Regions from separate parts of the Kitasatospora sp. NPDC058965 genome, predicted to be linked through region 4. Evidence: riboswitches for the same ligand, from Rfam matches in the RefSeq annotation. Region 4 holds a riboswitch; each other region holds the start of a gene.
The links. Region 4 has a riboswitch for S-adenosylmethionine ahead of ACFW1A_RS17970 (aminotransferase class V-fold PLP-dependent enzyme). Riboswitches for the same ligand answer to the same signal wherever they lie in the genome.

Region 1 (6,858 bases), on a different contig from region 4:
GGCTCGGGTCAGCGGGCGGCGGCCGCGGCCAGTCGGGCCCGGGCGGCCTTCGGGTAGCGCTGGGAGAAGACGGCGGGCACGACGAAGCCGGCGACCTGGCAGGCGACGGACGCGGCGGTGCCGGCCCTGGTGGCGTCGCAGGCGGCCAGGGCGGCCGCGGTCAGGGTGAAGGAGAGTGCCCAGGCCGCGGTGATGACGGTGTTGATGCGCAGGAACGCCCGGGTGTGCCAGACGGCCTCGGGCACCGAGCGGCGGGCGATGCCGAGGGTGAACGGCCGCCGGACGGCCAGCGTGCCCCAGGCGGTGACGGCGAGCCAGGCGATGGCCAGGCAGCCGGCGTAGTCGCGCACCGGCGAGTGGGGGGCGGCGAACGCGAGGGCCGTCAGGGCCGCGAAGTAGCCGATGGTGCTGAACTCCAGGATCAGCGCGTCGGCCGCGACCCCGGACCGGCGGTCGTGGACCAGCAGCGGCACGGCGGTGACCAGCCCGGCCAGGGCGCCCCACTGCCACCCGGCGGTCGACACGGCGGCGAAGGCGATCCACGGGACGAAGCCGCGCAGGTAGTTCATGGCAGGTACTCCTCGCTGGGGCCCGGACTCTGACGTTCCAAAGCTGATAGGTCGAAAGTAGAAGGTCCGGCTCGACATGTCAATTGTGGAAGGTAGGATGGGGAGCATGAGCCTCCGCTATGCCGTCCTCGGCCTCCTGGTCGGCCAGCCCGCCAGCGGCTACGACCTGATGAAGGTGTTCAACACCTCGCTGGCCAACGTCTGGCCCGCCACCCAGAGCCAGGTGTACGGCGAACTCGCCCGCCTCGCCGACGCCGGCCTGATCGACGTCGCCGCCGAGGGCCCGCGCGGCCGCAAGGAGTACACCCTCACCGAGTCCGGCCTGACCGAGCTGCGCCGCTGGATGGTGGAGGAGCAGCCCGAGGCGCAGCGCAACAGCCTCCTGCTGCGGGTGTTCTTCCTGGGGGCGCTGACCCCGGACCAGGCCACCGACTACCTCGGTTTCCTCGCCGCACGCGCGGCCGGCCAGCAGGAGCGGCTGCGCCAGTTGCGGGAGTCCCTGGACTGGACCGAGGAGGGCATGCTGACCGCCAACGGCCGCCTGGTGATGGAGTACGGCCGGCGCCTGTTCGCGATGCAGGAGGAGTGGGCGCAGTGGGCCATCGCCCAACTCGCCGCCGCCGAGGGCGGGGCCTGACGGTTCCCGGCATCCGACGGTTGACCAGCACCGCCGTGGTGCAGGAGGAGCCAGTGGGAGGCCGGTGCGCCGGCGGCGGTCAGCTGTGCTTGACGATGACCGAGATGCCCCAGCCCACCGCTGCCAGCACCACGGCGAAGCAGAGCACGGCGACGGTCCGGCCGAGCGGGCCCGCGGTCCGCGGGGCGGCGGCCGCGCCGTCGGCGCCCGTGCGGGGCGGGGGGCTGAGGGCGCGCAGGCCGAGGGCGAACAGGGCCGGCAGGCCCGCGCCGGTCAGGGTGCCGACGACCACGATCCGCCACAGCGCGCTGAGGTTGACCCAGGAGTTCACGGCGTCACCCCGTCCTGCTCGGGGGCCGGGATGACGCTGCCGGTCCAGGCGGCGTTGACGTTCTCCGGTGTCACGGCCGGGTGGCGCGAGGCGGCGTAGAAGGAGCCCGAGGCCACCAGCAGGACGACGAAGATCACCACGACCCCGGCCGTCCCGCCGATGCCGTGCGCGACCCAGTAGGCGAGCGCCCCCACGATCCCGGCCGACGGCAGCGTGAACAGCCAGGCGGCAACCATCCGGCCGGCGATCTGCCAGCGGACCTCGGCGCCCTTCTTCCCCACCCCCGAGCCCAGGATCGACCCGGTCGCCACCTGGGTGGTGGAGAGCGAGTAGCCGAAGTCGGTGGAGCTGAGGATCACCGCGGCCGAGGCCGACTCGCTGGCCATCCCCTGCGGCGACTCGATCTCGACCAGGCCCTTGCCCAGCGCCCTGATGACCCGCCAGCCGCCGATGTAGGTGCCGAGCGCGATCGCCATCGCGCAGGAGGTGATCACCCAGGTCGGGGACTTCGCCCCGGCGTGCAGGGTGCCGTTGGCGATCAGTGCCAGGGTGATGACGCCCATCGTCTTCTGGGCGTCGTTGGTCCCGTGGGCGAGCGACACCATGGACGCCGACCCGATCTGGCCGAGCCGGAACCCGTGGTCCCTCGGGCGTTGGGCGATGTCGCGGGTGAGCAGGTAGACCAGGTAGGTGCCGAGCGCCGAGACCGCACCCGCGACGAACGGGGACAGTGCGGCGGGCACGATCACCTTGGCCACCAGCCCCTGCCACTTCACGGCCGAGGCGCCGGCCGCCGCCATGGTGGCCCCGACCACGCCGCCGATCAGCGCGTGCGAGGAACTGGAGGGGATGCCCAGGTACCAGGTGGCCAGGTTCCACAGGATGCTGCCGACCAGGCCCGCCATCACCACCGTCAGGGTGACGGCCCCGCTGTTCACCAGGCCGCTGGCGATGGTCGCCGCGACCGCGGTGGACAGGAACGCCCCCGCCAGATTGAGCACTGCGGAGAGTCCCACCGCGATGCGGGGGCGCAGTGCGCCGGTGACGATCGAGGTCGCCATCGCATTGCCCGTGTCGTGGAAGCCATTGGTGAAGTCGAACCCCAGCGCGGTGATGATGACGAGTGCCAGGACCGCGTCGTTTCCGGTCACGTGCACGAACTTAACCAGCGGACCCGGTCGCCCGGAGCGCGCGACACCCGGGGACCGCGGATCGCCGTGACCGTCATCCGATCGGCCCAGCGGCGGGCGCCGGCGCCGCGGGGGACGGACGCCTGACGGGCGGTCGGGAACGCCGACCGCCCGTCGGGCGGAGTGCGTGCGTGTCAGGCGGTGAAGCCGGCGAGGATGCCGTCCCAGAGGGCGACCCGGGCGGACAGGGCGCGGTGGACCGTGGCGGCGCACTCGGTCCACCGCTCGCGGTCGTCCCCGCACAGGTCGATCAGCATCTGCATGGCCATCGGGGTGTGCTGCTCGCCGTCCACCTCGATGTGGCGCGCGAGGTAGTCCTTGAAGACCGTCAGCCGCCCGTCCGCGTCCTCGATCCGGACCACCTGCTCGAACATCTCCGGGATCAGGTCCTCGCGGCCGAAGGCGAACGCGGCGGCCTGGCAGTGCACGGGGGAGGAGTCGATCACGTCCCAGGTGACGGCCATGAAGTCGGCCGCCGGGGCCGGGATCCCGGCCGCCTTCGCCGCCTGCGCGACACCGCTGCCGGTGCCGAGCAGCTGCAGGAACTGCTCCATCGGCGCGGTGTCGGCCCCGGCGCGCCGCATGCCGTCCAGGTACAGCTCGAAGTGGCTGATGTAGCCCTCGCCGAGCTCGTCGCTCTCCTCGACCAGCACGATCTCGTTGATCAGCCGCCGGCTCGCCGTCGGACCGCTCGGCACCCACGGCAGGTCCACGCAGGTCAACTGCCGCTGCAGGCACTTGAGCAGCGACATGAAGTCCCAGACCGCGAAGACGTGGCTCTGCTGGAACGTCCGCACCCGCTCCAGGGAGTTCAGTTCCCGGTAGACCGGATGGGCGACCACCTCCCGGCGCACGGGCTCGATCGCCTCGCGCAGCGCCGTCAGGCCCGGGTGCGAGCGGTCCCAGTGGTAGCGGTCGGATGTCATGGTGACTCCAATGTCGTAGAAGGGCCCCCGTGCTGACGCATCGTCGGAGGCACCCGCACGTGTCCGACGGCGGGCCACAGACTACGGGAACGGGGGCCGGGAATCCGGGGATTCGGACGATCCACCTCCGGTCGTGCGCCACGCTGCGGCGATACCGGAACGGTCGCCGTGATGCCCACTCGGTCCTGGCCGGTGCGGTGCGGGGCGTGGTGGGCTGGCGGCATGAGCGAAACGGCGGGCCCGGCCGGTGCGGTGGCACTGGTGACCGGGGCGAACAAGGGAATCGGGTACCAGGTGGCCCGGCAGCTGGGCGAGCGCGGGATGACGGTGGTGGTGGGGGCCCGCGACCCCGGGCGCGGGCGCGGCGCGGCCGAGGAGTTGGCGGCCGCCGGGGTCGACGCGCACCCGGTGGTGCTGGACGTCACCGACCCCGGGACGGTGCGGCGGGCGGCCGGGTGGGTCGAGGACCGGTTCGGGCGGCTGGACGTGCTGGTCAACAACGCGGGCGCGGCCGAGGACCCGGGGCACCGGCCCAGCGCCGCCGACCTCGACGTGGTCCGCGCGGTGTTCGAGGCCAACGTCTTCGGCGTGCTGACCGTCACCAACGCGCTGCTCCCGCTGCTGCACCGGAGCGCGGCCCCGCGGATCGTCAACGTCTCCAGCGGCATGGCGTCGCTGGCCGTCCAGAGCGCACCGGACAGCTACCTCGCGCCGGTGCCGGCGGTCGCCGCCTACCCGGCCTCCAAGTCCGCGCTCAACGCGCTGACGGTCCAGTACGCCAAGGAACTGCGCGGCGCCGGGTTCCTGGTCAACGCGGTGTCACCCGGACCGTGCGACACCGACCTGACCAAGGAGTTGCAGCGGGCCGGCTTCGCGATGAGCCGCACCGCGGCGCAGGGCGCGGCGGTCGTGGTCGGGCTGGCCACGCTGGGCCCGGACGGCCCGACCGGCGGATTCTTCGACGAGGCCGGCCCCGTGCCCTGGTAGCGCCGGCACCCCGCGGGTGACGGCCGGTCGGCCCGGGCGGCTATCGTGCCGCGCATGGACCTACGCCGCCTGCGGTACTTCGTGGCCGTCGCCGAGGAACTGCACTTCGGCCGTGCGGCGGCCCGGCTGCACATGTCGCAGCCGCCGCTGAGCCGGCGGATCCGCGAGCTGGAGGACTCGCTGGGCACCCGCCTGTTCGAGCGCTCGACCCAGGGCGTCCGGCTGACCGAGGCCGGGACGGTGCTGCTCGCCGAGGCGCGGGAGCTGCTGGCGGCGGCGGAGCGGGCGAGCGAACGGGTCCGGCAGACGGGCGGGCGGCGCACCCTCGTGGTGGGGTCGGTGGCCGGCGCCGGGCGCGGGCTCGGCCCGCGCACCGCCGAGGCGTTCCGGCGCAGCCACCCGGACACGCCGGTGCGGCTGCGGGAGACCGGGATCAACGACCCGACCGCGGGCCTGCGGGCCGGCACCGTCGACCTCGCGCTGACCCGGCTGCCCTTCGACACCGAGGGGCTGGCCGTCCGTCAGCTGGCGAGCGAGCCGGTGGTCGCGGCGGTCCCGGCCGGCGACCCGCTGGCCGGCCGCGAGCGGGTCACGGTGGCCGAGCTCGCGGACCGGCCGTGGATGCGGCTGTCGACCGACACCGACCCGGCCTGGCGGCGCTACTGGCTGGGCCGGGCCGGCCGGGCCGCCGAGGACCCGGACGGGCCCGGGGCCGAGGAGGACGCACCGGACCCGGCCGACGGCCCCGTGGTCCGGTCGGTCGCCGAGTGCCTGCACGCCGTGGTCTGGCAGGGCGCGGTCGGCCTGCTGCCCGCCGGCGCGGCCCGGCACCACCGCGTCGAGGGCGTCGCCTTCGTCCCGCTGACCGGCTACCCGCCCAGCCGGGTGGTGCTCGCCTGGCCGGCCGAGCGCGCGGATCCGGCCGTCGCCGCCTTCGTGGCGGCGGCCGCGGCCTGACCGGGCCCGAGGTCGGCCCGGCGGGGAGGGCGTCGCGCCGGGCAGGCCCGCCGGCTGACGGTCCGCCGGGCGCGCGTCGGCTGACGGTCCGCCAGGCAGGTCGTTGACGGGGCGAACTGGCGGTTCGTACGATGGCGGTGGCGAAGAGTGTCAGCCGCAGGCCCCGGCCGGCTGACCGGCAACCCCCACACTGCGGTGGGGTGCCCCGGGGATAAGCCGGGCGGCGTGGTGGCACGTCGCAAGCGCAGGTGGCGCCCGGTCGGGCGGGGGACGGAGAAGGTCGTGGTGCACGAGGTGGGTCGGCTGCGGGCGTTGGACCTGCGGCTGGTCGCCAGGCTCGACATCGACCTGCTGCGGCGCGCCAGTTCGCTCTGTCGCTGAGGTCCGAGGCCCGCCAGCGCCGGTACGGCGCGGGCCAAGCTCCCCTCCGGCCCCTCGCCCGCGCCCGTGCGCTCCGGCAGGGGGCCGACGTCGGCCCACCCCTCAGCGCCCCGCCCCAGGAGTACGGATGTCCATCGCCCCCGTGCGCGCCCCGCACGCCGTTCACAGACCGCTGCCCACCGGGCGGGAGGCCGCCCACCACCGGCTCTGCCAGGCCCTGGACGCCGCCGAGGCGGGCTCCGGCACCGTGCTCGCGCTGCACGGGTCGGTGGGCAGCGGGCGCAGCGACCTGCTGCTGCGCTTCACCGACCTGGCCGCCGAGCGCGGCGCCACCGTGCTGCTGGCCACCGGGTCGCCGCTGGAGCGCGAGTTCCCGCTCGGGCTGGCCCGCCAGCTGCTGCAGAGCGCCGCGCTCGACCCGGAGCAGGCCGCGGCGGCCGAACTCCTGCTGGCCCGCGGGATCGCCGAGAGCAGCCGCGGCAGCGGACCCGGCCGGCTCGGACAGCCCACCCTGGAGGGCCTGTTCGCGCTGGTCCGGGGTCTGGCCGAGGCCGGGCCGGTGCTGGTCGCGGTCGACGACCGGCAGGACGCCGACCCCGAGTCGCTCGAATTCCTGCTCTACCTGGTCCGCCGCACCCGCGGCATCGGCGTGCTCACCGTGCTCAGCTCGCGCGAGACCATGACACCGCCGAACCCGTTCTTCGAGGTCGAGCTGGCCCGCCAGCCGCACCACCGCCAGCTGCGGCTGGACGTGCTCTCCACCGCCGTGGTGGCCGAACTGCTCCGGGAGCGGTTCGGCGCGGCGGCCGCGGCCCGGTCGGCGGTGGCGGCGCACGCGCTGACCGGCGGCAACGCCCTGCTGGTGCACGCGCTGCTGGAC
Region 2 (6,858 bases), on a different contig from region 4:
AGGGCGAGGCCAGCGTCAACCGGCTGCTGGCGGAGCGGGCCCGCAAGGTGGTGGTGGCCGCCGACTCCTCCAAGCTCGGCCGGCGCGCCTTCGCCCGGATCTGCCCGCTGGACGGCATCGACGTGCTGGTCACCGACGAGGCGGTGGACGAGGAGCTGGCGGCGGCCGTCGCCGACGCCGGGGTCCGGGTCCTGACGGTCTGACAGCCGATCGAGACCGGCGTTGCGCCCCGCGCAACGCCGGCGGGCAACTCGGTAACGTTCGGTGACTCTGGTGTAGACCACAGCGGCGCGGTTTGGAAACCTTCTGGCCACCTTCCCCACCCTCGCCCGAAGGCGGTCAGCTCCCTTGAAGTCCCGGCTCAGTGCTGCCCTGGCGAGCAGCGTGCTGCTGCTCTCCGGCTGCGGCGTCCTCGGTATCGGCGGCGACGACCAGGTCACCCTCAAGCTGGTGGCCGCCGACTACGGGGACAACCCCGGCAACAGCTCCCAGCACTACTGGGACGACCTGGCACAGAAGTTCCAGGCCACCCACCCGAAGATCAAGGTCTCGGTCCAGGTGATCAACTGGACCGACATCGACGGCGCGGTCGCCACCATGATCAAGGCCGGCCACTCGCCGGACCTGGTGCAGACCGGCGGCTACGCCGACCAGGTCGCGGCCGGCCGGCTCTACCCGGCCCGCGACGTGCTCTCGATGGACACCGAGGCCAACCTGCTGGACGCCTTCAACCGGGCCGGCCAGGTGCTCGGCACCCAGTACGGCATCCCATTCGTCTCCTCCTCGCGGACCTTCTTCTACAACAAGGCGATCTTCGCCAAGGCCGGCATCAGCAAGCCGCCGGCCAGCTGGGCCGACCTCAAGGCGGACGCCGCGCTGATCAAGGCCAAGGTGCCCGGGGTGATCCCGTACGCGCTGCCGCTCGGGCCCGAGGAGGCCCAGGCCGAGTCGATGATGTGGACCATGAGCGGCGGCGGCGGACTGACCGACGACGCCGGCGTCTACACCCTGGACAGCCAGCAGAACGAGGACACCTTCAACTGGCTCAAGGCCAACCTGGTCGACCCCCGCCTGACCTACCCCGACCCGGGCACGGTGGGCCGGGCCACCGCCTTCGACGACTTCGCCAAGGGCAAGGTGGCGATGCTCAACGGCCACCCGGCGCTGGTGCAGAAGGCGCAGAACGGCCACATCGACTACGGCACCGCGCCGATCCCGCGCAAGGACCCGCAGGCCAAGGACCGCACCCTGGGCGTGGCCGACTGGATGATGGCGCTGCGCGCCAACAACCACCGCAGCCAGATCCGGGACTTCCTCAACTTCGTCTACAGCAAGGAGAACACCCTCGCCTTCGACGAGGAGTACAACCTGCTCCCGGTCACCCAGGACACCCTGGACGAGATGACCAACAGCGGCAAGCACCCCGACCTCAAGCCCTTCCTGGACGCGCTGCCGAACGCCAACTTCTACCCGCTCGGCGACCCCGCCTGGGACACGGTCAGCGGCCGGGTGAAGACCGACATCGGCAAGGCGGTCAAGGGCGACCCCGGCCCGGTGCTGAGCGCGCTGCAGCAGTTCGCCGAGGAGGAGTCCAAGCGGCAGCGGGTGCAGTAGGCACAATGGCCGGGTGACGGAACTGACCGAACGGGAGCAGGCGGTGCTGGCCCTGGAGGCCCGGACCTGGCGCACCCAGGGCGCCAAGGAGCAGGCGGTCCGCGAGCAGCTGGGCGTCTCGGCGACCCGCTACTACCAGCTGCTCAACGCCCTGCTGGACCGGCCCGAGGCGCTCGCCGCGCAGCCGGTGCTGGTCAACCGGCTGCGCCGGATCCGCGAGGCGCGCCGGGCCGAACGCTGAGGGTTAGCCCGGCGGCCGCCCCGGGTAGGTTGGCGGCCATGGGCATCGCGCTGGAACCGACCACCCCCGCCGGCCGGGCGGGCCTGGCCGCACTGCTGGCCGATCCGGCCGGCGCCGTGCTCGCCTTCGACTTCGACGGCACCCTGGCCCCCATCGTCGCCGACCCCGAGCAGGCCCGCGCGCACCCCGGCGCGGCCCCGGCGCTGGCCCGGCTGGCCCCGCTGACCCGCGCGCTCGCCGTGGTCACCGGCCGCCCGGCGCTCGGCGCGGTGCGGCTCGGCGGCTTCGACCGGCACCCCGGCCTGGGCGGCCTGGTGGTGCTGGGCCACTACGGCGCCGAGCACTGGGACGGCGCCACCGGCAAGCTCACCGCCCCGCCGCCGCCCCCCGGGGTGGCCGCGGTCCGGGCCGAACTCCCGGGCCTGCTGGCCGGGCTGGCGGCGCCCGCGGGCACCGCGATCGAGGACAAGGAGCGCTCGCTGGCGGTGCACACCCGGCGCACCGCGGAGCCGGACGCGGCGCTGGCGCGGCTGCGCGGACCGCTGGCCGAGCTGGCCGCCCGGCACGGCCTGGTGGTCGAACCGGGCCGGATGGTGCTGGAGCTGCGCCCGCCCGGCGTGGACAAGGGCGCGGCGCTGACCGGCCTGCTCGCCGAGCGGGGCGCCCGCGCGGTGCTCTACGCCGGCGACGACCTGGGCGACCTGGCCGCCTTCGCGGCCGTGGAGCGGCTGCGCGGCGAGGGCCTGCCCGCGCTGCTGGTGGCCAGCGGCCCGGTCACCGGCGAGCCGCCGGTGCGCGAGGTGGCCGAGCGGGCCGACCTGGTGGTGCCCGGGCCGGCCGGGGTGGTCGAGCTGCTGGAGGCGCTGGCTCAGGAGTTCAGCGCGGCCAGCTGATCCAGGAACCACTGCTGCGGCGAGAGCGCGGTGGCCGCGGCGGCCAGCCGCTTGGTCCGCTCGGTCCGCTCGGCCGGGGGCATCGACAGCGCCCGGTGCAGCGCCTCGGCGGTGCCCAGCACGTCGTACGGGTTGATGCCGATCGCGTCCTCGGCCAGCTCCGCCCAGGCGCCCGCCTCGTGGGACAGCACCAGCGCGCAGCCCGCCTCGGAGACCACCGGGACCTCCTTGGCCACCAGGTTCATGCCGTCCCGGATCGGGTTGACCAGCGCCACGTCGGCCAGCCGGTAGGCGGCCAGCGAGCGGGCGAAGTCGTCCTCGACCTGGAGTATCAGCGGCTGCCAGTCGGCGGTGGCGAACTCGGCGTTGATCTCCTCGCTGATCCGGCGCACCGCCGCGGTGTACTCGCGGTACTCCGCCAGGTCCTGCCGGGACGGGTAGGCGAAGGCGACGTGCACCACCTCGCCGCGCCACTGCGGCCGGCTGCGCAGCAGGTGCCGGTAGGCGAGCAGGCCGCGGACGATGTTCTTGCTCAGTTCGGTGCGGTCCACCCGGACGACGGTGCGCCGCGGCCCGACCGCGGCCCGCAGCGCCGCCAACCGCTCGTCCACGTCCGCCCGGTGCGCCCGCTCGCGCAGGAACTCGCCGTCCGCGCCCAGGCTGTGCACGCCGAGCCGGGTGCGGCGGCCGTCGAAGGCGACCGTCAGCGCGTCGCGGTCCACCTCGGCGCCCAGCACGTCGGCGCAGCAGTCGGCGAAGGCCAGCGCCCAGCGGCGGGTGTGGAAACCGGCCCGGTCGGCACCCAGCACGCCGGTGAGCACCGCGCGGGCCTGCTCGTCGGGCAGCAGCCGGAAGTAGTCCACCGGGGCCCACGGGATGTGCAGGAAGTAGCTGATCCGCAGATCCGGCCGGAGCTCGCGCAGCAGCGCCGGGACCAGGGTCAGGTGGTAGTCCTGCACCAGCACCGCGGCGCCCGGCGCGGCCTCGGCGGCCAGCGCCTCGGCGAAGGCCCGGTTGTAGGCGGTGAAGCCCTGCCAGCGCTGCGCGGCCGCGGCGTCGAAGGCCGGGTCGGTCGGGGTGTTGTAGAGCATGTGGTGCAGGAACCACAGGGTGGAGTTGGCCACCCCGTTGTAGGCCTGGTCGAAGACCTCGGGGTCGATGTCCAGCATCCGCACGGCCTGCCCGCCGACGTCGAAGCCGCCGCGGTCCAGCCGGCCCTGGGGCGAGCGCCGGACGGCCTCGCGGTCGGCGTCGCCGAGTGCGGCGCAGACCCAGACCGCGTGCGGGTCGTCGATCGCGGAGAGCCCCGAGACCAGCCCGCCGCCCCCGCGGCGCAGGGTCAGCGCACCGTCCGGGCCGCTGCTGAACGAGACCGGCCCCCGGTTGGAGGCCACCAGGACGCGCGCGGTCGTGAGATCGGCCATGCTCTCAACCTTGCCGGGGATCTCCGGCGGCAAACCCGGCGCGAGAAGTCGAGTACTCCGGCAGGTCGATCATCGGGGGCCGCTCGGTGGCCGCCACCGCGTGGCTGCGGGGCCGGAAACCGCCGGTTCCCGGGTCCCGGTCGAACTGGGTGAGCACCGGGCGGGCCAGGTCGTCGGCGGCCTTGAGGCGGTGGGTCCGGTCCAGCCGTTCCAGCGCGGTGCGGTAGATGGTGGCGGCCATCCGGCCCAGTGCCTGGCTGTCCTGGTGCCGGTGGTGGCGCACCCCCACGTCGACCTGGGCCAGCGCGTCCAGCCCGACCAGCTCCAGCGCGTCCACCAGCAGGCCCAGCTCCACCCCGTAGCCGGTGGGGAAGTGCAGCCGCTCCAGCAGCGAGCGGCGGGCCGCGTACTCGCCGCCCAGGGGCTGCACGAAGCCGGCCAGCAGCGGCCAGTGCAGGTTGAGCAGCGGCCGGGCCACCAGCTCGGTCACCCGGCCGCCGCCGGCCGCCACCACCGCGCCGCCGGCCTCCAGCGGCCGGTCGTACATCGCCTTGACCAGCTGCAGCCCGGGATCGGTGAGCAGCGGGCCGACGATCCCGGAGACGAAGGCCGGGTCGAACTCGCGCAGGTCGGCGTCGATGAAGCAGACGATCGCGCCGCCGGTCACCAGCAGCGAGCGCCACAGCACCTCGCCCTTGCCGGGCACCGGTGCCAGCCGCGGCAGGATCGCGTCCCGGTGCACCACCCGGGCGCCGGCCGCGGCCGCCACCTCGGCGGTCCGGTCCACCGAGCCGGAGTCGACCACCACCAGCTCGTCCACCAGCGGCAGCCGCTCCATCAGCTCGCGCCGGATCACCTCGACGATGCCGCCCACCGTGGACTCCTCGTCCAGCGCCGGCAGCACCACGCTGACCGTGCCGGCCGCGCCCGCCGCGCGCTTGGCGGCCAGCAACTGCTCGGCGGGCCGGTCGGCCGCGGTCCAGGACCGCCGGCGCAGCCAGTCGGAGGCCTCCGGCAGCAGCGCGTCCTCCTGGGGGCGCCCCCGGCCGAGGGCTGGGGGAAGCTCGGCAGGCAAAGTCTCACTCCTCGTATGGCTCGTCTCGCACCTCGGACGGTCGGGCTCAGTCGCCCGCCCTTCCGTTACAGTCTTCGTACTGCGTTCCGACCTTCGCACAGCGGGGTCGGCCAGAGCGCAGGACCACAACTTCACAGAGCTCATCCAGAGGGACTGAGGGAACGGCCCGTTGACGTCCCGGCAACCTTCCTGGCCGGCCTGTAGCAGGCCCCGGCGGGACAGGTGCCAATTCCGTCCTGTGGCGCGCCCGCGTCACGGGGAAGATGAGGAGAGAGGCCTCCGCCATCATGGCTACCGCTACCCCTGTCGAGCCGTCCGTCGACCTCGGCCCCGCCGCCCGGCTGTCCTGTCGTGAGTGCGGCACCAAGTTCCCGCTCGGTCCGAACTTCGCCTGCCTCGAGTGCTTCGGTCCGCTGGAGATCTCCTACGACTACAGCGGCTACGACCCCGAGGAGCTGCGCAAGCGGATCGAGGCCGGTCCCGCCTCGATCTGGCGCTACGCGCCGCTGCTGCCGGTGCCGGCCGACGTGGCCACCAAGCCCAACCTGAACCCCGGCTGGACCCCGCTGGTCAAGGCCGACAACCTGGGCCGTGAGCTCGGCTTCACCGCCCAGCTGCACATCAAGGACGACTCGGGCAACCCGACCCACTCGTTCAAGGACCGCGTGGTGGCCTGCGCCATCGAGGCGGCCCGGGTGTTCGGCTTCACCACGCTGTCCTGCTCGTCGACCGGCAACCTGGCCGGCGCGGTGGGCGCGGCCGCGGCCCGCGCGGGCTTCCGCTCCTGCGTCTTCATCCCGCACGACCTGGAGCAGGCGAAGGTCGTGATGGCCGGGGTCTACGGCGGCGAGCTGGTCGGCATCGAGGGCAACTACGACGACGTGAACCGGTTCTGCTCGGAGCTGATCGGCGACCCGAGCGGCGAGGGCTGGGGCTTCGTCAACGTCAACCTGCGGCCGTACTACGGCGAGGGCTCCAAGACGCTGGCCTTCGAGATCTGCGAACAGCTCGGCTGGCGGCTGCCGGAGCAGATCGTCATCCCGATCGCCTCGGGCTCCCAGCTCACCAAGATCGACAAGGGTCTGCAGGAGCTGATCAAGCTCGGCCTGGTCGAGGACCGCCCGTACAGGGTCTTCGGTGCCCAGGCGGCCGGCTGCTCGCCGGTCTCCACCGCGTTCAAGGCCGGCCACGACGTGATCCGCCCGGTCAAGCCGGACACCATCGCCAAGTCGCTGGCGATCGGCAACCCGGCCGACGGCCCGTACGTGCTGGACATCGCCCGGCGCACCGGCGGCGCGGTGGAGGACGTCACCGACGCCGAGGTGGTGGCCGCGATCAAGCTGCTGGCCCGCACCGAGGGCATCTTCGCCGAGACGGCCGGCGGCGTGACCGTCGGCGTGCTCAAGAAGTTGGTCGAGAACGGTGTGCTGGACCCGTCGAAGGAGACCGTGGCGATCAACACCGGTGACGGTCTGAAGACCCTCGACGCGGTGGCCGACGCCGGCTTCAGCGCGACCATCCGGCCCACCCTGGACTCGTTCCGCGCCGCCGGCCTCGGCTGAGCCCAGCACCGCCCCCACCCGAAGGAGGACCCGCATGACCGCCACCGTC
Region 3 (6,858 bases), on a different contig from region 4:
GTGCCTGCGGACAGGGCGCGGAGGAGGCTGCTGCGAGCGCTGGGCATGGGTCTTCCTTGTGCGTGGGAGGAGGTGCGTGCGTGAGAGGAGGAGCGACGGGTCGAAGAACGAGAAGGGCGCGGTGAAACCACCGCCGGATCAGAGGACCCGGCTCAGGAACTCCCGGGTGCGCGGGTGCTGCGGCTGGTCCAACACCTGCTCGGGCGAACCCTGTTCGAGGATCCGACCGCCGTCCATGAAGACGACGTGGTCGGCGACCTCGCGGGCGAAGCCGATCTCGTGGGTGACGATGACCAGGGTGGTGCCGCCGGTGGCGAGGTCCTTGATGACCGCCAGCACCTCACCGACCAGTTCGGGGTCGAGGGCCGAGGTGGGCTCGTCGAAGAGGATGACGCTCGGCCGCAGCGCCAGCGCGCGGGCGATCGCCACGCGCTGCTGCTGCCCGCCCGACAGTTGGCGCGGGTAGGCGGCGGTCCGGTCGCCCAGCCCCACCCGGCCGAGCAGGGTTCGCGCCAGCTGCTGCGCCTCCGGCCTGCGCAGCCGTCCGGTGGCCACCGGCGCGGCCGCCACGTTGTCGAGCACGGTCAGGTGCGGGAAGAGGTTGAACTGCTGGAAGACGAACCCGATCCGGCCGCGTTGGAGCAGGATCTGACGCTCGCTCAGTTCACGGAGCCGGCCGCGGTGCCGGCGGACCCCGATCAGCTCGCCGCCCAGGCTGACCTGCCCCCGCTCCGGCTTCTCCAGGTGGTTGATCACCCGGAGCAGGGTGGACTTGCCGGAGCCGGACGGGCCGATGACGACGGTCACCTGCCCGGCGGCGACCGTCAGATCGATGCCGTCGAGGACCCGGTGGGCCCCGAACCGCTTGTGCACGTCGCGGACTTCGACCGCGGCGGCGGTCTCCGCACCCGGGACCGGCGCCACCGGCTCGGCGGCGTTCAGCGTGCTCATACCGCGATCTCCTTCCGAATGCGCGCCCGCAGCGCGGCGAGGGCGAGGCGCACCTGCTGCAGCGGGGTGGGCGGGAGGGTGCGCAGCGCACCGCGCGCGTAGTGGCGCTCGACGTAGAACTGGACCACCGAGACCACGCTGGTGAGGATCACGTACCAGACGGTCGCGACCAGGAGCAGCGGCACGATGTCGCCGGGATAGGTGCTGCCCATGCTCTGGACGGAGCCGAACAGGTCGAGCAGCGAGACGTAGAAGACCAGCGAGGTGCTCTTGACCAGGCCGATCAGCTGGTTGACGTAGGACGGGACGATCGCGCGCAGCGCCTGCGGGAAGACGATCCGGGTGAACTGGTAGCGCCTCGGCAGTCCCAGGGCGGCGGCCGCCTCGTGCTGGCCCTGGTCGACGGCGAGCAGGCCGGCCCGGACCACTTCGGCGGCGTAGGCGGCTTCGTTGAGGCTGAGTCCGACGACCGCGATCACGAGGTCGGTGGCCAGCTTCGACTCCTGGACGTGCCAGAAGGCCGGCCCGAACGGCACGCCGAGGCTCAACGTGCGGTACAGCGCGCTGAAGTTGTAGAGGAACAGCAGAACCACGATCAGGGGAACGGAGCGGAACAGCCACACGTAGGCCCAACTGAGCGCGCGCAGCACCGGGTTGCGGGAGAGCCGGGCCAGCGCGAGGAGGATTCCGCCAGCCAGGCCGAGCACGGCGCTGAAGGCGGTCACTTCCAGGGTGACGGCCAGGCCGTCGGCGATGACCGGCCGGACGAACCAGTACTGGAAGCGGTCCCACTGGTAGAAGGGGTTGGTCGCCAGCCCGTGGACGAGTTGGGCGAGCAGGACCAGGGCGACGGCGCTGGTGATCCAACGGCCGGGGTGGCGCAGCGGCACCACCCGCTGCGCCGCCGGCGGACCGACCTGCGCCGCCGGCGGACCGACCTGCGCCGCGGGCGGGCCGGCTTTCGCCTTGGACTCGCTTGAGGGAAGGGGAGGTTGAGGCAGAGAGGGGTCCGCCTGGGGCGGACGGCCGGTCGCGCTCGGCGGCGCGGCGGGGGCGAGGGACTCGCTCATGCGCAGACTCCAGCGAATGCCGGTGCGGGCGCCGCACCGGCAAGGTGGGCGCGCACACGGCGGGACGGGGACCCCGCGGCCCGGTGTGCGGAAGCACACGGCGTCGCGGGAGGGTTGATGGAGGGGCACGCCGCGGCGGGCGTGCGTCAGGCAGCCGTCAGCTCGGACAGCAGGCGCTGCTGGAGGTCGTACATTGGGCACTGCTGACGCGGAGCAGGTCGACCGGCCGGTCCAGGAACGCCGCAGCGCGGCCGCGGTGCCGCTGTGCGGCCGTCCCCGGAGCTGCGTGCATCGCCGTCACCCTCGCCGTTCCCGCCCCGTGGGGCCTCGCGCTTACCGAATTCCGGTCTGGTCCTCACCCGGGGCACCCCGCCGCGCAGGAGGGTTGCCGGTCAGCAAGCCGGGGCTCGTCGCTGACGCTCATGACCGTTCTGGCGGCCAAGGTAGGTGCGGTCCGCGACGGCTGTCAACGGACGATCAGGGCGTGAGACGACGGTCACGATCACCGAGGGCTCGTCAAGTGGCCCCTGTTCACCGTTCTTTCGACGGGATTGTGCCGGACGCCGGGCCCGGGTTACGGTGCAGCAAGGTCACGAGTGTCAGCAACAGGCCCGAACGGAACGGAGGTGACGGCAGTGCGGCAGACCCGCAGGAAGCCCGCGGTCGTCACCGTCAAGGCGCGCTGCCGCGTCACCACGACGTCCGCGCGGCTCCACATCGACCTGCAGCGCGTGACCACCGCGCTCTGTCCGGCGCTCAAGCACGCCGTCGCCTGACCCGGGTCGCCGCACCGCGCCCTCCGTCCGGCGCCCGCCTCCCCCAGTCCTTCCGCTCGCGCGCCGGCTGCCCCTGCACCCATCGGTCCGGTGCCCCTCGCTCCCGCGTCACCGGGCGACGGCACCGGCTTGCCCGGCGCCGTAGCCCAAAGCCGTAGCCCGGCGCCGACCGCCGCGTCCACGCACCGCGTTCGCCGACCGAGTCCACCTGCCGCGGGCCGCACGCGCCCGTGCCGCGCACCCGTCCCTCCCCTGCCCCAGGAAGTGGTCCCTTCCCATGCCCCAGTCCCCTGCACCACTGCATCTGGCCGTCGCGCTGGAGGGCGCCGGCTGGCACCCCGCGGCCTGGCGCGAGCCCGGTGCCCGCCCGGCCGACCTGCTCACCGCCCGCTACTGGGCCGACCTGGTGGCCGAGGCCGAGCGCGGCCTGCTGGACCTGGTGACCTTCGAGGACTCCCTCTCCCTGCAGTCCGCCGACCCGTTCGAGCCGGACGAGCGGACCGACCAGGTGCGCGGCCGGCTCGACGCCGTGCTGATCGCCGCCCGGATCGCGCCGCTGACCCGCCACATCGGCCTGGTGCCGACCGCGGTGGTCACCCACACCGAGCCGTTCCACCTCTCCAAGGCCGTCGCCACGCTCGACTACGTCAGCGGCGGGCGGGCAGGCCTGCGGGTGAAGGTGTCCGGGCGGACCGACGAGGCCGCGCACTTCGGCCGGCGTGCGGCGCCGCCGCGCCTGCGGGTCGAGGACTTCGACTCCCCGGCGGGGCTGGCGGTCCTCCGGGAGCTGTTCGGCGAGGCGGAGGACTACGTCGAGGTGCTGCGCCGGCTCTGGGACAGTTGGGAGGACGACGCCGAGATCCGCGACGTGGCCACCGGCCGCTTCGTCGACCGCGCCAAGCTCCACTACATCGACTTCGAGGGCAGCCGGTTCAGCGTGCGCGGGCCGTCCATCACCCCGCGCCCGCCGCAGGGCCAGCCGGTCGTGGCCGCCCTCGCGCACCGCGGCGAGCCCTACCGGCTCGCCGGGCGGTCGTCCGACCTGGCGTTCACCACGCCGCGCGACGCCGAGGACGCCCGGTCGATCGTCGCCACCGTCCGGGAGGCGCAGGCGGCCGCGGGCCGCACGGCCGACACCGTGCACGTCTTCGCCGACCTGGTGGTCCACCTCGACTCCGCCCCGGGCGCCGCCGCCGACCGCGCGGCCCGCCTGGACGCCCGGGCCGGCGCGGCGTACACCAGCGACGCCCTGATCTTCACCGGCACGCCCGCCGAACTCGCCGACCTGCTCGGCGCGTGGCAGCAGGCCGGGCTCACCGGCTTCCGCCTGCGCCCCGCGGCCCTGCCGTACGACCTGGAGCAGATCACCCGTCACCTGGTGCCGGAGCTCCAGCGCCGCGGGCTCTTCCGCACCGCCTACGAGGCGGCCACCCTGCGCGGACTGCTCGGCCTGCCGCGCCCCGCCAACCGCTACGCCGCCGTCGCCCCCGGCGCCGCCGGCACCCACGCCTGAGCCGGAGGGACCGCACCCGTCATGAGCAAGCCCGTCAAGCAGATCCACCTCGCCGCCCACTTCCCCGGCGTGAACAACACCACCGTGTGGAGCGACCCGGCGGCCGGCAGCCAGATCGACTTCAGCTCCTTCGTCCACCTCGCGCGGACCGCCGAGCGCGCCAAGTTCGACTTCCTCTTCCTCGCCGAGGGGCTGCGCCTGCGCGAGCAGAACGGCGAGATCTACGACCTGGACGTGGTCGGGCGTCCCGACACCTTCACCGTGCTGGCGGCGCTGGCCGCCGTCACGGACCGGCTCGGCCTGGCCGGGACGGTCAACACCACCTTCAACGAACCCTACGAGGTGGCACGGCAGTTCGCCTCGCTCGACCACCTGTCGGCGGGCCGCGCGGCGTGGAACGTGGTCACCTCCTGGGACGCCTTCACCGGCGAGAACTTCCGCCGCGGCGGCTTCCTCGCGCAGGAGGACCGCTACGAACGGGCCCGGCAGTTCCTCGCGGCCGCCGGGGTGCTGTTCGACTCCTGGCGCGGCGACGAGATCGTGGCGGACCGGGAGAACGGCGTCTTCCTCCGGGAGCCGAACCCGGGCCGGTTCGACCACCGCGTCAGCCAGTTCGACATCTCCGGCCGGTTCAACGTCCCGCGCAGTCCGCAGGGCCGCCCGGTCGTCTTCCAGGCGGGCGACTCGGAGGAGGGGCGCGAGTTCGCGGCCTCGGCGGCCGACGCCATCTTCACCCGGCACGGCACCCCGGAGGCCGGCCGGGCCTTCTACGCCGACGTCAAGGCCCGGCTGGCCCGCCACGGCCGCAGCCGGGACGAGTTGAAGATCCTGCCCGGCGTCACCTTCGTGCTCGGCGACACCGACGCCGAGGCCCGGGAGAAGGCGGCCCTGATCCGTCGTCAGCAGGTCAGCGGCCAGACGGCGATCCGGCTGCTGGAGCAGCTGTGGAACCGCGACCTCGGCGGGTACGACCCCGACGGACCGCTCCCGGAGGTCGACCCGCTCGTCGGCGAGCACACGGTGGCGCAGGGCCGGGCCTCGGTACGGATGCACCGCGACCCGCTGGCCACCGCCGCCGAGTGGCGTGCGCTGGCGGAGGCCAAGAACCTCTCGATCCGCGAGCTCGTCATCGAGGTGACGGGGCGTCAGACCTTCATCGGCACCCCGGCCGCGGTCGCCGAGGCGCTGAACGAGTCGGTGCAGACCGACGCCGCCGACGGATTCATCCTGGTGCCCCACCTGACCCCGGGCGGCCTGGACGAGTTCGCGGACACCGTCGTCCCGCTGCTCCAGGAGCGCGGGGTGTTCCGCACCGAGTACGCGGGCGAGACCCTGCGCGACCACCTCGGGCTCGGCGCGCCGCGCCCGACCGTGCCCGCCGGCCCCGCCGCGCCCTGACGAAGGACCCCGCCATGGCCAACACCCCGCTCACCGTCCTCGACCTGGTCCCGATCTCCTCCGGCTCGGACGCGGCCCGGGCCCTGCGCAACAGCATCGACCTCGCCCAGCACGCGGAGGACCTCGGCTACGCGCGCTACTGGTTCGCCGAGCACCACCTCAACCCCGGCGTCGCCGGCACCTCCCCCGCCGTCGTGCTGGCCCTCACCGCCGCGGCGACCTCGACCATCCGGCTCGGCGCCGGCGCGGTACAGCTCGGCCACCGCACCGCCCTGGCCACCGTCGAGGAGTTCGGGCTGCTCGACGCGCTGCACCCCGGCCGGTTCGACCTCGGTCTCGGCCGTTCGGGCGGCGGACCCGCCCCGACCGGAGCCCGCCGGCCCGCCCTGGTCGGCGCGGTGCCCGTCACCGACGGCCGCACCCCGGGCGGTCTGGTGATCCCGGCCCGGTTCTCCTACGAACACCTGCTGAGCCACCCGCGCTTCGCCCTGCACCGGCAGCTGCTCCAGCAGCCGGGCGCCCGGCCCCAGCCCTACGACGAGCAGATCGCCGACATCCTGGCCCTGCTCGCGGGCACCTACACCACCGCGGACGGCACCGCGGCGCACGTGGTGCCCGGCGAGGGCGCCGACCTCCAGGTCTGGATCCTGGGCAGCAGTGCCGGGATCAGCGCCGAGGTGGCCGGCGCCCACGGCCTGCGGTTCGCCGCGAACTACCACGTCAGCCCGGCCACCGTACTGGAGGCGGCGCAGGCGTACCGGGCCGCCTTCCGGCCGTCCGCCGCCCTCGACCGCCCGCACGTCAGCGTCTCCGCCGACGTGGTGGTCGCCGAGGACGAGGCCACCGCCCGGGACCTGGCCACCGGCTACGGCCTCTGGGTGCGCAGCATCCGCAGCGGCGACGGCGCCATCCCCTTCCCCACCCCCGCCGAAGCCCGCGCGCACGCCTGGACCGAGGCGGACCGAGCCCTGGTGGCGGATCGCACCGAGACCCAGTTCGTCGGCTCGCCGCGCCAGGTCGCCGACCGGTTGGAGGTCCTCCGCGACGCCACCGGCGCGGACGAGCTGATCGTCACCACCGTCACCCACCAGCACGAGGACCGGGTGCGCTCCTACGAGTTGCTGGCCGAGGAGTGGAGCAGGCGGTGACC
Region 4 (6,858 bases):
AAGGTGGTCAAGCACGGCAACCGGGCGGCCTCCTCGGCCAGCGGCTCCTCCGACGTGCTGGAGCGGCTCGGGGTGCGGCTGGACCTGAGCGCCCGCCGGGTGGCCGAGGTGGCCGAGGAGGCCGGCATCACCTTCTGCTTCGCGGCCAAGTTCCACCCCGCGATGCGGCACACGGCCGCGCCCCGGCGCGACCTCGGGGTGCCCACCGCCTTCAACATCCTGGGCCCGCTGACCAACCCGGCCAGGGTGACCGCGCACGCCGTGGGCTGCTTCGACACCCGGCTGGCCGGGCTGATCGCCGGGGTGCTGGCCGAGCGCGGCTCCACCGCGCTGGTCTTCCGCGGCGACGACGGGCTGGACGAGCTGACCGTCTGCACCACCTCGCGGGTCTGGCTGGTGCGGGACGGGGCGGTGACCGAGACCGTGCTCGACCCGCGCGAGCTGGGCATCGAGCCGGTCCCGATCGAGGCGCTGCGCGGCGGCGACCCCGAGTTCAACGCCCAGGTGGCGCACCGCCTGCTGGCCGGCGAGCCGGGCCCGGTGCGGGACGCGGTGGTGCTCAACTCGGCCGCCGCGCTGGTCGCGCTGGACCTGACCGGGGCCCCGCTGGTCGAGCAGCTGGCCGCCGCGATGCGCCGCACCGCCGCCGCCATCGACTCCGGCGCCGGCCGGGACGTGCTCAAGCGCTGGTCCGAGGCGACCCAGCGCTGATCCGCCGTCAGCAGCGACGGGGTCCGGCGGCCGCCGGACCCCGTCGCCGTTGCGTCCGGATGGCGGGACGGTGTTTGACCGTCGGAGAGTCGTCTGCATAGAGTCTGCACCAGGTCATGAGTGACAGCGCGACAAGCCCCAGCTTGCTGTCCGGCAACCCTCCGTCCGTGGCGGGGTGCCCTGGGTGAAGACCGGGCCAGACGGCGACGAGTCCGTGTGGCAAGCGCGGACCACCGGCATGTCGCACTCCCGGGGTCCAGACCCCAGAAGGAGTGTTCCGCCATGTCGACCTCTCTCGATCTCTGCGCCCCGCTCGCCGTGCTCGGCTCCGACGTCCAGGTGCCGCTGGTCTCCGGCGAGAAGGTCGGCTACGCGGCCCTCGACTACGCGGCCAGCGCGCCGGCCCTGCAGCGGGTCTGGGACGACGTGGCGGCGTACGCCCCTTACTACGGCAGCGTGCACCGCGGCGCCGGCTACCTCTCGCAGCTCTCCACCGACCTGTTCGAGCAGAGCCGGCGCACCGTGGCCGAGTTCCTGGACCTGCGCGAGGACGACCAGGTGGTCTTCACCCGGGCCACCACCGACTCGCTCAACCTGCTGGCCGGCGCGGTGCCGGCGGGCACCCGGGTGTTCGCCTTCGAGACCGAGCACCACGCCTCGCTGCTGCCCTGGCAGCACGCCGGCCTGGAGGTGATGTACCTGCGGGCGCCGCGGTCGCACGCCGAGGCGGTGGCCGCGCTCGACGCGGCGCTGACCGCGCACTCCTCGGGCCCGCGCCTGTTCTGCGTCACCGGCGCCTCCAACGTGACCGGCGAGCTGTGGCCGGTGGCCGAGCTGACCGAGGTGGCGCACCGGCGCGGCGCCCGGGTGGTGCTGGACGCGGCGCAGCTGGCCCCGCACCACCGGGTCTCGGTGCGCGAGCTGGACGTGGACTGGATCGCCTTCTCCGGCCACAAGCTCTACGCCCCGTTCGGCGCCGGCGTGCTGGCCGGGCGGGCGGACTGGCTGGACGCGGCCGAGCCCTACCTGGCCGGCGGCGGGGCCTCGCGGACCGTGGCCCGCGAGCCCAACGGGTCGATCGCGGTCGAGTGGCAGTCGGGCCCGGCCCGGCACGAGGCCGGCTCGCCCAACGTGATCGGCGCCTACGCGATCGCCGCCGCCTGCCGGGCGCTGACCGAGGCCGGCTTCGACCAGCTGGAGCGCCGTGAGCAGGCACTGGTCGAGCGGCTGGAGGCCGGGCTGGCCGAGATCCCCGAGGTGACCGTGCTCAACCTGTTCGGCGGCTACGCGCCCCGGGTCGGGGTGCTCTCGTTCGTGGTGCGCGGCTGGAACAGCTCGCACTTCGCGGCGGCGCTCTCGGCGGAGTACGGGATCGGCGTGCGGGACGGGCTGTTCTGCGCGCACCCGCTGGTGCGGACCCTGCTCGGCAGCCAGGACCGCCAGCCGACCCAGTGCGGCGCGCCGGAGCCCTCGCTGCCGGGCGAGCGCAGCCTGAACGCGATCCGGGTCAGCTTCGGCGCCGGCACCCCCGAGGAGCACGTGGAGCGGTTCCTGGCCGCGGTGCGCGAGCTGACCACCTCGGGCGCGCGCTGGAACTACCGCAACGAGGGCGGGCGCTGCGTGGCGGACACCCGGCGCTGAGCCGGCGTCAGCGCCGGGTTCAGCCTTCGAGGCCGATCGCGAAGGCGGTCTCCAGGTCGTGCTGGGAGTAGGTGCGGAAGGCGATCTGGGTCTCGGTGTGCGCGACCCCGGGGACCTTGTTGAGCCGGCCGGGGATCACGTCCGCCAGGTCCTCGTGCCGGCGCACCCGCACCATGGCCACCAGGTCGTAGCCGCCGGTCACCGAGTAGACCTCGCTGACCCCGTCGATCGCCGCGATCGCCTCGGCGATCTCGGGGATCCGGTCCACGCTGGTCTTGATGAGCACGATGGCGGTGATCACGGCGGCGCTCCCTGGTGTGGCGGTACCCCCGGCCGGAGCCCGGGGGACGTCCGGTCAGCGTAGCGGGCACGCACTCCGGCCGCCCACACGGCGAGGAATCCGCCGGCGAAGCCGATCACGTGGGCCGGGTAGGCCACGCCCGGCGACCCGTCGTGCGCGGACCACCACTGCACCGCGAACCAGAGGCCGAGCACCAGCCAGGCCGGGAAGCGCAGCGGCAGGAAGAACAGCAGCGGCACCAGCGCGGTGACCCGGGCCCTGGGGTAGAGCCGCAGGTAGCCGCCGAGCACCCCGGCGATCGCCCCCGAGGCGCCGACCAGCGGTCGCAGCCCGGCCGCCCCGGTCCCGGTGGTGACCGCGTAGCCGTAGGCGGCCAGTGCGCCGGCCGCCAGGTAGAAGAGGAGGAACCGGGTCCGCCCCAGCCGCTGCTCCACCCCGGGGCCGAAGACGTAGAGGAAGAGCATGTTGCCCAGCAGGTGCAGCCAGCCGCCGTGCACGAACATCGAGCTGAGCACCGAGAGCGCGGGCAGCTTGCCCGGGGTGGCCCGGACCGGGCACTGCGGCAGCGGGGCGGCGGCCCCGGCCAGCTGAGCGGCGGTCAACGGACGGCCGGTCAGCAGCTCCGCCGGCACCGCGCCCCACCGCTGCTGGTAGCGCTGGGCGGCGCAGGCCCGCTCGGCGGGGGTGCGCCCGTAACCGGGCGCCGGCCCGCTCGGTCCGGCCAGCAGGACCAGGCAGTTGACGGCGATCAGCAGGTAGCTGACCAGCGGCGCCGACCGCGCCCGGGAGAGCAGCATGGCCCGATCCATTCCGCGCCCGGGCCCTCCCGACACCGCCCGGTACGGCGTTCGAGTGAGTCCGAAAGCTGGTCAGCAGCTGTCCACAGTGCGGAAGGCGGTGGCCTGAGCTGCGGTGGCAGGCCCTAGTCTGGAGCCCTGGCCGGCGCATCGGCCCGGACCAGGGACCCAGCCGAGAGGACCCCCTCCCCATGACCGTCCCCGTGCCCACGGCCGAGACCCGCTGGCGCTGCACCCTGTGCGGAAACCTGACCCGGTTCGACGTGACCCGGTCCTCGCGGGTGGTGGAGTACCTGCACCTGGACCTGGCGGGCGAGGCCAAGGTGGAGGAGCGCGAGGTGCTGACCGAGACCCTGGAGTCGATCCGCTGCCGCTGGTGCAACGCGGTCGACCAGGTCGAGCTGGTTCCGCGGCCGGACGCCGAGACCACTGACTGATCCGCACCGGATCCCGGTGCGGTGTTCTTCCGGGCACCGCGCACGAGACAATTGCCCCGAGGGGTGCACCCTGCCCGCACCGACGGCGGGGGCACCTCCCGGCCGACGGCCGGGGGAGAGTCAGCAGACCAGGGATCGGAGCCGAGGACGCCATGGACGCAGCGAGTCAGGCCGCCGAGCCCCAGGGACCGCCGCCTGCCGCCGACCAGGTCCCCGGCTCCGACCCCCGCGACGAGGAGCCGGGGCAGGAGGCGCCCGAGCAGTTGGACCGGCCGCTGCCCGAGGGGGTGCGCCGCCGGGTGGTCGGCCTGGCCGCCGACGCGCTGGGCGGCCTGCCCGCCGCCGACCTGCCGACCTCGCTGCGCCCGTACGCCAAGTTCACCGCCGCCCGCCGGGCCAAGTACGCCGGCACCGCGCTGGCCGCCGCGCTGGAGGCCGACCCGGTGTTCCGCTCGCGGATAGCGGACCGGCTGCGGGCGGGGCAGCCCGAGCTGGTCACGGCGCTGGAGGCCGGCCAGGTGCCGGGCGCGGCCGAGCCGCTGGACGTGGCGGCCGCCGCCTACCTGCTGCGCCCGCGCGGCTGGACCAGGCTGGTGGCCGAGGCCGGCGAGCAGGCGGAGCGCGCCGACGTGCAGGACGCCGCCGCGGAGGCGGCCCGGCTGGTGGAGAAGCTGCAGGAGGAACTGGCCGCGACCCGGCAGCTCGCCAAGGCCGACCTGGAGCGCCAGCGGGCCGAGGGCGAGGGCACCCGCAAGGAGTTGGACGGGCTGCGCAAGCGGCTGCGCACGCTGGAGAGCGACACCCGCCGGGCCCAGGCCGAGACCCGCAAGGTGGCGGCCGAGCTGGCCGAGGCCCGGGCGGCAGCGGCCGGCGAGCGCAGCGCGCTGGAGGGCGAGAACCGCCGGCTCAAGCACCGGGTGACCGAGCTGGAGGGCACCCTGGAGGCCGGCCGGCGCACCGCCCGGGAGGGCCGCAGCGTGGAGGACATGCGGCTGCGGCTGCTGCTGGACACCGTGCTGCAGTCGGCCCAGGGCCTGCAGCGGGAGCTGGCGCTGCCGGTCACCCAGCTGCACCCGGCGGACCTGGTGGACGCGGTGGTGCCGGGCTCGGCCTCGCCGCACGACGTGGCCCGGCGCGGCCTGGCCGAGGACGACCCGGCCCTGCTGGACCAGCTGCTGGCGATCCCTCAGGTGCACCTGGTGGTGGACGGCTACAACGTCACCAAGACCGGCTACCCGACGCTGCCGCTGGAGCAGCAGCGGCTGCGCCTGCTGGGCGGGCTGGCGATGCTGGCCCAGCGCACCCAGGCGGAGGTCACCTGTGTGTTCGACGGCCAGGACCTGGACGTGCCGGTCATCATGGCACCCCCGCGTGGCGTGCGGGTGCGGTTCAGCAAGACCGGGCAGACTGCCGACGAGTTGATCCGCAGCCTGGTCCGGGCCGAGCCGCAGGGCCGCCCGGTGGTGGTGGTGTCGGCCGACCGCGAGGTGGCGGACGGTGTGCGGAAAGCGGGTGCGCGCCCGGTCTCCTCGGTGCTGCTGCTGAACCGGCTGTCGCGGACCTGAGCGGACCGTTCGGCCACGACCCGTCGACGGGGGCGTGAAGGCCCGGTGAAAGACGCTGGGCCAAAGGTAGTTCGTCCCGAAGAGGGAGTGGCGCGAAGATCTGATGTTCACTAGGGTCTGGCGTCAAACCTATTTTTCCGGTCACTCATCCGATCGGGTGAGGCCGGCAGAAGAAGGAGCAGTCCGTGGCGTCGCACCGCCGTCCGAAGCAGCCGAGCCGCGCACGGGTGTCCGTGCTCACCGCAGCTGCGGCGACCGCGGTCGCCCTCTCCGCGCAGACCGGAGCCGCCTTCGCCGATCCCGCGCCCTCCAAGGACCAGGTCAAGGCGCAGATCGACGACCTGAACAACCAGCAGGAAGCGGCCACCGAGAAGTACAACGGTGAGAAGGAGCGCGGCGACCAGCTGCGCCAGCAGGCCTCCCAGCTGCAGGACCAGGTGGCCCGCACCCAGCAGCAGGTGAACGAGCTGCAGGGCGGCCTCGCGGCGGTGGCCGGCGACCAGTACCGCAACGGGGGCATCGACCCCTCGGTGCAGATGATGCTCAACTCGGACCCGCAGTCCTACCTGGCCCAGGCCTCCAGCATGCAGATGGCCACCACCAGCGAGACCGACGCGCTCAAGGGCCTGCAGGGCGAGCAGCGCAAGCTGGACCAGGAGAAGAAGGAAGCGGCCGACGTGCTGGCCGAGCTGGACCGCTCCACCCAGGCGCTGAACCAGGCCAAGTCGGACATCCAGTCCAAGCTGACCGCCGCGCAGAAGCTGCTGAACTCGCTCAGCGCCTCGGACCGGGCCGCGCTGCAGGCCGAGGACCGCGCCTCGCGCAGCGACCTGCGCCCGCCGATCAACCTGCCGCCGGCCTCCGGCTACGCCGCCGCCGCGGTGCAGGCCGCGCTCAGCAAGCTGGGCCACTCCTACGTGTGGGGCGCCTCGGGCGCCAACACCTTCGACTGCTCGGGCCTGACCCAGTGGTCGTACGCGCAGGCCGGCGTCTCGCTGCCGCGCACCACCTACGAGCAGGTCAACGTCGGCGCCGCGGTGCCGAGCCTGGCCCAGGCCCAGCCGGGCGACCTGATCTTCTACGGCCAGGACCTGCACCACGTGGCGATGTACATCGGCAACGGCCAGGCGGTGCACGCCCCGCACACCGGCGACGTGGTCCGGGTCGCGCAGGCCACCTCGATCGGCAGCATCTCGGCGATCCGCCGGCCGTGACCGGGCCGGCCGGACCCCGGCCGTCCGCCCGGCGCCGCCCGCCGCCCTCCCTCGAACCCCGCCCCCGCTGACCCGCCGTCGGGTCGGCGGGCGCCGGGCCGGCCTGAGGGCCCGTCAACCGCTCGCTGTGATCCGGGACACCTGTTCGTGTGCCGCACGATCAGCGCGCGGTGATCCGCATATCACCCACAG

Region 1: it holds a riboswitch for S-adenosylmethionine, as region 4 does, so the genes downstream of both, ACFW1A_RS35560 (AAA family ATPase) here and ACFW1A_RS17970 (aminotransferase class V-fold PLP-dependent enzyme) in region 4, are expected to answer to the same signal.
Region 2: it holds a riboswitch for S-adenosylmethionine, as region 4 does, so the genes downstream of both, thrC (threonine synthase) here and ACFW1A_RS17970 (aminotransferase class V-fold PLP-dependent enzyme) in region 4, are expected to answer to the same signal.
Region 3: it holds a riboswitch for S-adenosylmethionine, as region 4 does, so the genes downstream of both, ACFW1A_RS11600 (amino acid ABC transporter permease) here and ACFW1A_RS17970 (aminotransferase class V-fold PLP-dependent enzyme) in region 4, are expected to answer to the same signal.

Annotation. Positions count from the first base shown of each region.
Region 1 is NZ_JBHYKG010000362.1:2-6,859, reverse strand. Features, by position in the region: gene ACFW1A_RS35595 (hypothetical protein) at 9-569, opposite strand; gene ACFW1A_RS35590 (PadR family transcriptional regulator) at 676-1,206, shown strand; gene ACFW1A_RS35585 (hypothetical protein) at 1,286-1,537, opposite strand; gene ACFW1A_RS35580 (anion permease) at 1,534-2,688, opposite strand; gene ACFW1A_RS35575 (DUF3050 domain-containing protein) at 2,862-3,653, opposite strand; gene ACFW1A_RS35570 (SDR family NAD(P)-dependent oxidoreductase) at 3,876-4,640, shown strand; gene ACFW1A_RS35565 (LysR substrate-binding domain-containing protein) at 4,695-5,597, shown strand; SAM riboswitch class IV at 5,737-5,848, shown strand; partial or broken gene ACFW1A_RS35560 (AAA family ATPase) at 6,106-6,858, shown strand, end outside.
Region 2 is NZ_JBHYKG010000180.1:313-7,170, reverse strand. Features, by position in the region: gene ACFW1A_RS26020 (DeoR/GlpR family DNA-binding transcription regulator) at 1-203, shown strand, start outside; gene ACFW1A_RS26015 (extracellular solute-binding protein) at 349-1,614, shown strand; gene ACFW1A_RS26010 (DUF3263 domain-containing protein) at 1,628-1,855, shown strand; gene otsB (trehalose-phosphatase) at 1,894-2,748, shown strand; gene ACFW1A_RS26000 (trehalose-6-phosphate synthase) at 2,724-4,172, opposite strand; gene ACFW1A_RS25995 (glucosyl-3-phosphoglycerate synthase) at 4,177-5,193, opposite strand; SAM riboswitch class I at 5,385-5,517, shown strand; gene thrC (threonine synthase) at 5,535-6,809, shown strand; gene ACFW1A_RS25985 (MoaD/ThiS family protein) at 6,844-6,858, shown strand, end outside.
Region 3 is NZ_JBHYKG010000051.1:983-7,840, forward strand. Features, by position in the region: gene ACFW1A_RS11590 (transporter substrate-binding domain-containing protein) at 1-47, opposite strand, end outside; gene ACFW1A_RS11595 (amino acid ABC transporter ATP-binding protein) at 139-951, opposite strand; gene ACFW1A_RS11600 (amino acid ABC transporter permease) at 948-2,021, opposite strand; SAM riboswitch class IV at 2,346-2,449, opposite strand; gene ACFW1A_RS11605 (putative leader peptide) at 2,657-2,797, shown strand; gene ACFW1A_RS11610 (LLM class flavin-dependent oxidoreductase) at 3,075-4,310, shown strand; gene ACFW1A_RS11615 (NtaA/DmoA family FMN-dependent monooxygenase) at 4,332-5,708, shown strand; gene ACFW1A_RS11620 (LLM class flavin-dependent oxidoreductase) at 5,723-6,856, shown strand.
Region 4 is NZ_JBHYKG010000096.1:6,575-13,432, reverse strand. Features, by position in the region: gene trpD (anthranilate phosphoribosyltransferase) at 1-711, shown strand, start outside; SAM riboswitch class IV at 824-943, shown strand; gene ACFW1A_RS17970 (aminotransferase class V-fold PLP-dependent enzyme) at 994-2,352, shown strand; gene ACFW1A_RS17965 (Lrp/AsnC family transcriptional regulator) at 2,372-2,653, opposite strand; gene ACFW1A_RS17960 (rhomboid family intramembrane serine protease) at 2,650-3,450, opposite strand; gene ACFW1A_RS17955 (hypothetical protein) at 3,642-3,887, shown strand; gene ACFW1A_RS17950 (NYN domain-containing protein) at 4,040-5,452, shown strand; gene ACFW1A_RS17945 (NlpC/P60 family protein) at 5,638-6,666, shown strand.